One region of the Thioalkalivibrio sp. ALE25 genome, then DNA from elsewhere that is predicted to be linked to it. Evidence: predicted binding sites of a transcription regulator. Region 1 holds the regulator's gene; the other holds the start of a gene.
What was found. Region 1 encodes sigma-54, which starts transcription at its own class of promoters, with help from an activator protein. Its sites were predicted from a motif close to TGGCANGNTNCNTGCTT; they were not measured.

Region 1 (4,572 bases):
GGGGGCATCGTCGGCGATCAGGCGGTGCCCGCGCGAGATCAGCTCCAGCGCCACCTCGCTCTTGCCGACGCTGGAGGCCCCGCTGATCAGGACGCCGATGCCGAGGATCTCCATGAACACGCCATGGCGCACCTCGAAGTGCGCCAGACGCTGCTGCAGGAAGTAGCGCAGCAGCGCGATGATCTCGTGGCTGCTGGTGCTGGAGCACAGGATCAGCGGCAGCGCCTCCTGCGGGGCATGGGGCATCTCCGAGAACGGGCAGGTGTCCTCGGCGAAGATCACCGCGGTGGTGCCGGTGCGGGCCATCTCCAGGATCAGGTCGTTGCGCTGGTCGTCGCTGAGGCCGGCGATGTAGCGGGCCTCGAAGTCCCCGATGACCTGGATGCGGTTGGGTCGGATCAGGTTGAGGTGGCCGGCCAGAGGCAGGTCATCCCCGTCCTCGCCGACCAGCTTGCGGTCGGGGGCGGCGTGCTCGCCATGCACGAAGCGCAGATCCAGGCGGTTGCCCATAGCCTGGATCAGGCTCTCCACGTTGATGTCGCGGGCAATCCCGCCTTCGCCCAGTGCCTCGTTCATGAGCAGGGCCGGCGGGGATCGGTGGCGTGGCAGGGTGCGGGGCGCACGGGATCAGCCCTCGCGGAAGCGGCGGACGAGTTCCTGTTCCAGGCTGGCGGCATCGCCGGCCCGGCGCAGGGCGGCAATGGTGTCCGGTTGCGAAAGCCCGCGCGCCAGCTGGGCCAGCAGGTCGAGGTGATCGCTGGTGGCGGCCTCCGGGACCAGCAGAGCGATCAGGATATCGACCGGCTCGTGGTCCATGGCGTCGAAGTCGACGCCGCTCTCCAGGCGCAGGACGGCCACGCGCGGAGCCTCGAGATCGGCCAGGCGGCCATGGGGGATCGCAACCCCATGGCCCAGGCCGGTGGAGCCCAGCTTTTCGCGCGCGGACAGGGCCTCGAAGATCGCGGTGCTGCCCGGTCCGCCGGCATCACCGCCGCCGGCGAGGAGTTCCGACAGGGCCTCCAGGGCCCGCTTCTGACTGGAGCATTCCGGCTCCAGGCGGATGCGCTCGGCGGTGATCAGCTCGGCAATGGACATGGGTCAGGAGGCCTGCTCACGGTTGCGCTGGGCGCCCTCGGCCCGGTGATGATCCTTGACCTTTTCCTTGTGCTTGATCAGCTGGCGGTCGACCTTGTCGATCAGCGCGTCGATGGCGGCGTACATGTCCTCGTGGGAGGCCTCCGCGTGGATGTGATTGCCGCTGACCTGGAGATTCGCCTCGGCCTTGTTGAACTGGTTCTGGGTCTTCTCGTGGGTCAGCACGACGTGCACGTCGATGACCTTGTCGAAGTGGCGTTCCAGCTTCGCGAACTTCTCGTTGACGTAGTCGCGCAGGGCGTCGGTGAGGTCCACATGGTGGCCGGTCAGGTTGATCTGCATGGTCGGGACTCCTTGGTTACTTGTGGCCGGTGGGCATGGAGGCCATCTGCCGGCGTTCGCTGGATGAAGGGATGTGCATCGCCTCGCGGTACTTGGCCACGGTGCGACGCGCCACATTGATGCCCCGGTCCGCCAGGATCTGGGCGAGCCGGGCATCGCTGAGCGGCTTGTTCGCGGGTTCGTCGTCGATCAATTCGCGAATCATGGCACGGATGGCGGTGGCGGAACACTCGCCACCGTCGTTGGTGCCGACATGGCTGGAGAAGAAATACTTGAACTCGAAGACCCCGCGCGGGGTGTGCATGTATTTCTGGGTGGTCACCCGGGAGATGGTCGATTCGTGCATCTCCAGGATCTCGGCGATATCGCGCAGGATCAATGGCTGCATCGCGACCTCGCCGTGTTCCAGGAAGCCTTGCTGGCGATGGACAATCGCCTCGGCGACGCGCAGCAGGGTGTCGTTGCGGCTGTGCAGGCTCTTCAGGAACCAGCGCGCCTCCTGCAGCTGGTCGCGCATGAAGGCACTGTCGCGGGCATCCGATACCTGGCGCACCATGCCGGCGTAGAGGTCGTTGATACGGATGCGTGGCGCGATTTCCGGGTTCAGCTCCACGCGCCAGCCCTCCGGGGTGTGGCGCACGTAGACATCGGGCACCACGTATTCGGAGGTGGCGGCACTGATCTGCGCGCCCGGCCGCGGGTTCAGGGTGCGGATCAGGTCCAGGGCGCGCGCCAGTTCGTCCGGGTCGCGCACACCCGACTGGCGTTGCAGGGCTTTGTAATCGCGCTTGCCCAGGCTGTCCATGCCGTGTTCCAGGATCGCCCGGGCGGCCTCGCGGGCGGGGGCGTCCGGGGCCAGTTCGCGCAGCTGAATCTCCAGGCATTCGCGCAGATCGCGCGCGCCCACGCCCAGGGGGTCGCACTGCTGGATCCAGTGCAGGACTGCCTCGACCTCATCCACGCCGACGGGCTCTTCCTCGCCGCGGCTGATGGTCTCGGCCAGCGTCTCGAGGTCGCCTTCGAGATAGCCGTCGGGGCTGATCGCGTCGATCAGGGCCGCGCCGATGCGCTGGTCGCGCGGAGTCAGGTGGCTCAGGTGCAGCTGCCACAGCAGGTGGTCCTGCAGGCCCTCGCCGTCGTCGTCGCTGGTGTTTTCCAGCGGGTCGCGGTCATCCACGCCCTTGGGGGCGGGCGGCGGTTCGTAGATGTCGTCCCAGCGGCTGTCGGTGGTGAGCTCCTCGGGAATCACGTCATCGCTGGTGGTAGTGGCCTCCATGCGGTCGCCTTCCACCACCTCGCCCTCCGCGTCCAGGCGCTCGGCCCCGCCCATGTCGTCCTCGTCTTCCACCTGTTCGAGCATGGGGTTGCTCTCCAGCGCCTGCTGGATCTCCACCTGCAGCTCGAGCGTGGACAACTGCAACAGGCGGATCGCCTGCTGCAGTTGCGGGGTCATGGTGAGCGTCTGACCCAGCTGAAGATTCAGGCCGGGTTTCAGCATTGGCTGTGCGGGTCGCGGGTGACCATAAGAGCGATCTTAAATGCTGCCTCGTGGTTTGTGCACCGGCGCGGGTTGTGCGCGTGCCGGAATCACAGGCGGAAATTCTCGCCGAGATAGACCCGGCGCACCTGGGGGTCGGCCAGTAGCTCGTCGGGTGTCCCGGCGGCCAGCAGGCGCCCCTCGCTCAGAATATAGGCCCTGTGGCAGATCCCGAGGGTCTCGCGCACGTTGTGATCGGAGATCAGAACCCCGATGCCGCGCGCTGCAAGGTGGCGAATTACATCCTGGATATCGCCCACCGAGATCGGGTCCACCCCGGCAAAGGGCTCGTCCAGGCAGATGAATTGCGGGTCACCGGCCAGGGCCCGCGCAATCTCGGCGCGCCGACGTTCGCCGCCGGACAGCGCGATCCCGGGGCTGTGGCGCACGGTCTCGAGCTGAAACTCCTCGATCAGCGCGTCGCCGATACGCCGGCGTTCGTGGCGGTCCAGTCCGGGACGCAGTTCCAGCACGGCCTGCAGGTTGTCCCACACGCTCAGGCGGCGAAAGATCGAGGCCTCCTGGGGCAGGTAGCCGAGACCGGCGCGGGCGCGCACGTGGATGGGCGCGCGGGTGATGTCGTGCCCGCCCAGGGTGATGCGCCCGGCGTTAGGGCGGATCAGCCCGACCAGGCTGTAGAAGCAGGTGGTCTTGCCGGCGCCGTTGGGACCCAGCAGGCCGACCACCTCGCCCGGTGCGAGGTCGACATCCACCTGGTCGAGCACGGTGCGCTGGCCGTAGCGCTTGGTCAGTTCGCGCCCGATCAGGCGATCACGGGCCTCGGCGGGTGCTGGCGCCGGGCTGGTGGCGGGTGCGTTCATTCGTCGTCGCGTGGCTGGATGGTGATGCGTACGCGTTCGCTGTCGTCCTCGCCGCGTTCGGCCTCGATCACGTCGGTGGTCAGGTCGTAGGTGATGCGCTTGCCGCGCGCCTCTTCGCTGGCGGTGATCACATGGGCCTGGTCGGTGAGGATCATGCGGTCATCGTTCAGCAGGTAGTCGATGCGCAGCGCGGTGGCGATGCGCATCTCGCCGGTCTCGGGGTCGGGGGATTCCAGGCGGGCCGGCTCGCCGTGGGCCTCCATCTCGTAGGGGCGACGATCCCGGGTGCGCACGTAGACCGTGTCGGCCTCCAGCGTCATGTCGCCGCGGATCACGATCACGTCCCCGGTGTAGGTGCCCAGGCCCTGGCGTTCGTCCATCTCCGCGTGGTCGGCGGTGATCTCCACCGGCAGCGAGGGTCCCGACCCCTGCTGGCCCAGGGCCGGCGTCGCCAGCAGGGCGGAGAGGAGGCCGGCCGCCGCAAGCAGGCCCGGCAGGCGGCGGCTATTCGGGATCGGGGTCATGCGCGGGGTCCTCCTCGCTCGCCTCGCTGTAGAGCGAGTACACGTCATGGAACAGCTCTATGGTATCCGCTCGCGAGTCCACGCGCAGGCCGGTGCCGCGCTGGAACAGCCCGGGCTGGTTCAGGGTGGAGAGGGCGTCCGAGGTGGCGACCATGGTGTCTGTGGCGATGCGTACATCCCGCGAGTCGATGACCGTCTGCACGCGTTCGCCGAGGGCTGGTTGTACGCCGTGGGTGGGGCCGACCAGGTCCAG
Region 2 (4,572 bases), on a different contig from region 1:
GCCGATCGCTACCTCGCGCCGGAGAAGGTCGAGGAGGCCGGTCTGCTGGATCCGGAGGGCGTGCGCCAAGTGTTCGAGCTGCACGAGTCCGAGGCCACCCCGGCCGCGACCCAGGTCCAGCTGGACGCGGTGATCAACCACATGATCGGGGTGCAGGTGCTGTACGAGAAGTTCGTGGCCACCGACATCCCGGCGCTGGCACAGCAGAAGGCCGAGGAGTTCGGCTGGCACGCCTGATTGCCGATGAACGGTCAGAGGCCCGGGAGAGTCCTTCCGGTGCCACACGAGAAGGCCCCGCGGATCGACCATCCGCGGGGCCTTTCATTTGTGCTGCCCGAAATGCCCGATCCGGCATCGCCGGCGGTGATGACGAACGGGGCTTGGCCCGCCGGTCCCCGTGGAACCCCCCAGACACAAAAAAGCCGCCGGCCCCGGAGGGCGCGGCGGCGGATGGCCTCGCGGCCCCGAGGGGCCGGAAGCGGACGCCTTACAGGCTGTAGTACATGTCGAACTCGATCGGATGGGTGGTCATGCGCATCTGCGTGACGTCTTCCATCTTCAGGTCGATGTAGGCATCGATCATGTCGTCGGTGAACACGCCACCCTGGGTCAGGAACTCGCGGTCCTGGTTCAGGGCTTCCAGCGCCTGGTCCAGCGAATGGCAGACCTGCGGGATGCCCTTTTCCTCTTCCGGCGGCAGGTCGTAGAGGTTCTTGTCCATCGCGTCGCCGGGGTGGATCTTGTTCTGGATGCCGTCCAGGCCGGCCATCAGCATCGCGGCGAATGCGAGATACGGGTTGGCGGTGGAGTCCGGGAAGCGCAGCTCGATCCGGCGCGCCTTCGGGTTCATCACGAACGGGATGCGCAGCGAGGCCGAGCGGTTGCGGGCGGAGTAGGCCAGCATCACCGGCGCCTCGAAGCCCGGCACCAGACGCTTGTAGCTGTTGGTGGACGGGTTGGTGAAGGCGTTCAGCGCGCGGGCGTGCTTGATGATGCCGCCGATGTAGTACAGCGCGGTCTCGGACAGGCCGCCGTAGAGGTCACCGGAGAACAGGTTCTTGCCGTCCTTGGACAGCGACTGGTGCACGTGCATGCCGGAGCCGTTGTCGCCGACGATCGGCTTGGGCATGAAGGTCGCGGTCTTGCCGTGGATGTGGGCCACGTTCTGCACCACGTACTTCAGGATCTGCACCTCGTCGGCCTTCTGCGTCAGGGTCGCCGGGCCCACGCCGATCTCGCACTGGCCGGCGGTGGCCACCTCGTGGTGGTGCACCTCGGTCTCCAGACCCATCTCGGTCATCACTTCGCACATGGTGGAGCGGATGTCGTGCAGGCTGTCGACCGGCGGGACCGGGAAGTAGCCGCCCTTCACGCCCGGGCGGTGTCCGATGTTGCCGTCCTCGTAGACGCGCTCGGAGTTCCAGGACGCCTCCTGGGAGTCCACGCGGCAGTAGGAACCGGACAGGCTGGTACCCCACTTCACGTCGTCAAAGATGAAGAACTCGTTCTCCGGACCGAATAGCGCGGTGTCGGCGATGCCGGTGCTCTGCAGGTAGGCCTCGGCGCGGCGCGCCAGGGAGCGCGGGCAGCGGTCGTAGCCCTGCATGGTGGCCGGCTCGACCACGTCGCAGCGGATGTTCATGGTCATGTCTTCGAAGAACGGGTCGATCACGGCCGACTCGGCGTCCGGCATCAGGATCATGTCGGACTCGTTGATCCCCTTCCAACCGGAGATCGAGGAGCCGTCGAACATCTTGCCTTCCTCGAAGGTCTCTTCGTCGATGTCGTGGGCCGGCATGGTCACATGCTGTTCCTTGCCCTTGGAGTCGGTAAAGCGGAAGTCGACAAAGCGCACTTCCTTTTCCTTGATCTGGTTCAGCACGTCGGCTGCGGACATGGGGATCTCCTTGGTCTTCACTTGAGTCTTCGATTTTGACCGGCCGGCCTGTTGGCCCCTGCACGGCTTCGTGGGTCATTATGCAGGCATCATGCCATCCGGCCCGATTCGGCCCGGGCGCGCGAAAAACGGGCACCCCGGGTGCCACGCCGCATCCGCTCTGCACCATCATGGTGCTTTGTAGGCACCATGATGGTGCTTGCCGGGGTGTGCCGCACCTAATGAGTGCACGGACGATAGAGTAGCGTGACCTCGCCCAGCATGTCGCCCACCTGCGGGTGGGCGTGCAGCCGGTCGGCCAGGGACCGGGCCCGCGCCTCCAGGTCCGGAGCCGCGGTTGCCCCGTCAAGGCGCAGGGTCAGTGTCATGTGCACGCGGCCGCCCAGGTAGTGCAGGGACAGGTGCTCCACCGCGTCCAGCTCCGGGGTGTCGGCCCAGGCCTCGCGCAGGGCCTCCACCAGTACCGGCCGTAACGGCAGCGTCGAGCTGCGCGCCTGCTCCGCGTCATTTTCCGGGTCCACGTGCACCGTGATGTCGTTGACCCGGTCATGCTCGTCGGTCACCGAATGGAACACCGCGTCGGCGATGCGGTGGCCCTCGGAGACCGAGATCATCGGCGCGACCTGGATGTGCACATCGGCCACCACGTCGCTGCCGTGGCGGCGGGTGCGCAGCATGTGCGCATCCTTCACCCCGGGCACGTCCAGGATGGTGCGGTGGATGCGATCCACCTTCTCCGGCTCCAGCGCGGTGTCGATCAACTCCGCCGCGGCGCGCACGATCAGGCGCCCGGCGATGTGCAGGATGAACAGCGCCACGATCAGCGCGGCGAGGGCGTCGGCCCACGGGTAGCCGGCCACCGCCGCGCCCACGCCGACCAGCACGAACAGCGACGAGATCGCATCGGTGCGGTGGTGCCAGGCGTTGGCGTCCAGCATGCGCGAGCGCAGGCGCTTCGCCACCCGATGGGTGTACTGGTACAGGCCTTCCTTGGCCACCAGGGTCAGCGCGGCAAAGAAGATGGCCATGTTCGCGGGGCCGGTCATGGCCTCGGGTTCGACCAGTCGGCTTCCGGCCGCCCACGCGATTCCCAGGCCCGCCAGCGCCAGAAAGACCCCGACGATCACCGTTGCCAGGGTCTCGATCCGGGCGTGCCCGTAGGGGTGGTCCTGGTCAGGGGAGGCGGACGCCTTGCGCGCGGCGAACAGCACGACACCGTCGGTCATCAGGTCCGACAGCGTATGCACGCCGTCCGCGACCAGCGCCTGCGAGTTCAGCAGCCAGCCGCTGACCAGCTGCGCCAGGGCGAGGAAGCTGTTCACGGTCGCGCCCACCAGCGTCACCCGGCGCGTATCCCGATAGCGCTGGCCGTTCTCCGCCGTCACCGTCGGTTCCGAATTGGAATGGGGCTCGCTCAGGGCCGCTCTCCCGAACCGGATCAAGCCTCCAGTATGGGCGCCTTCCCGGCTGGCGCAAAACCGACTGCCGCCACAGGGAAAGCGCCGACTCGCGCGGGCGTCTCCGTGTTTCGCGCTGACCCTGACGGTGGCCGCGGCCGAAGCCGGGCCGATATACTGTCCGCTTTGCCCTGACCCGGGATCCCGCATGGCGCACGAACGCACCCCGTCCAGCAGCAGCCCCACCTTCCAGGACCTGATCCGTCGCTTGCAGGACTACTGGAACGACCACGGCTGCGTGGTCCTGCAGCCCTACGACATGGAAATGGGGGCCGGCACCTTCCATCCGGCGACCTTCCTGCGCTCCATCGGGCCGGAGCCGTGGCGCGCGGCCTACGTGCAGCCCAGCCGCCGTCCTACCGACGGTCGCTATGGCGACAACCCCAACCGCCTGCAGCACTACTACCAGTTCCAGGTGCTGCTGAAGCCGTCGCCGCCGGACATCCAGGACCTCTACCTCGGCTCCCTGGAGGCGCTGGGCTTCGACACGCTCACCCATGATGTGCGCTTCGTCGAGGACAACTGGGAATCTCCGACCCTCGGCGCCTGGGGCCTGGGCTGGGAGGTCTGGCTGAACGGCATGGAGGTCACCCAGTTCACCTACTTCCAGCAGGTCGGCGGGCTGGACTGCCATCCGGTCTCCGGCGAGATCACCTACGGACTGGAGCGCCTGGCGATGTACCTGCAGGGGGTGGAGAGCGTGTTCGACCTCGTCTGGACCGTCGGCCCGGACGGCCGCCCGGTGACCTACGGCGACGTCTACCACCAGAACGAGGTGGAGCAGTCCACCTACAACTTCGAGCATGCCGATCGCGACGCCCTGTTCGCCGCCTTCGATCAGCATGCGAACGAGAGCGACCGCATGATCGAGCTGGGCCTGCCGCTGCCGGCCTACGAACAGATGCTGCGCGCCTCGCACAGCTTCAACCTGCTGGATGCCCGCGGTGCGATCTCGGTCACCGAGCGCCAGCGCTACATCCTGCGCGTACGCGAGCTGTCGCGAAACGTTGCGCAGAAGTATTACGAGTCGCGCGAGGCCCTGGGCTTCCCGCTGTGCGCCGATGACGACACCAACAAGCCCGACGCCGCCTGAACCCTATTTCCCGGATCGCGCGCCCTTGCGCGCGGTCGTGATGGACCCGACACGGACCCGACATGGCTGAAGCCCGCGAACTCCTGATCGAACTGGGCACCGAAGAGTTGCCCCCCGCCGCCCTG

Region 2: glnA (glutamate--ammonia ligase) is a predicted target of sigma-54. The motif match lies at 1,978-1,994, and genes of this name have one in related genera.

What each region holds. Positions count from the first base shown of each region.
Region 1 is NZ_KB897925.1:164,085-168,656, forward strand. Features, by position in the region: gene hprK (HPr(Ser) kinase/phosphatase) at 1-576, opposite strand, end outside; gene C996_RS0100845 (PTS sugar transporter subunit IIA) at 628-1,095, opposite strand; gene hpf (ribosome hibernation-promoting factor, HPF/YfiA family) at 1,099-1,437, opposite strand; gene C996_RS0100855 (RNA polymerase factor sigma-54) at 1,454-2,935, opposite strand; gene lptB (LPS export ABC transporter ATP-binding protein) at 3,025-3,795, opposite strand; gene lptA (lipopolysaccharide transport periplasmic protein LptA) at 3,792-4,319, opposite strand; gene lptC (LPS export ABC transporter periplasmic protein LptC) at 4,300-4,572, opposite strand, start outside.
Region 2 is NZ_KB897936.1:98,574-103,145, forward strand. Features, by position in the region: gene asnB (asparagine synthase (glutamine-hydrolyzing)) at 1-237, shown strand, start outside; gene glnA (glutamate--ammonia ligase) at 488-1,897, opposite strand; gene C996_RS0111915 (cation diffusion facilitator family transporter) at 2,116-3,339, opposite strand; gene glyQ (glycine--tRNA ligase subunit alpha) at 3,503-4,447, shown strand; gene glyS (glycine--tRNA ligase subunit beta) at 4,510-4,572, shown strand, end outside.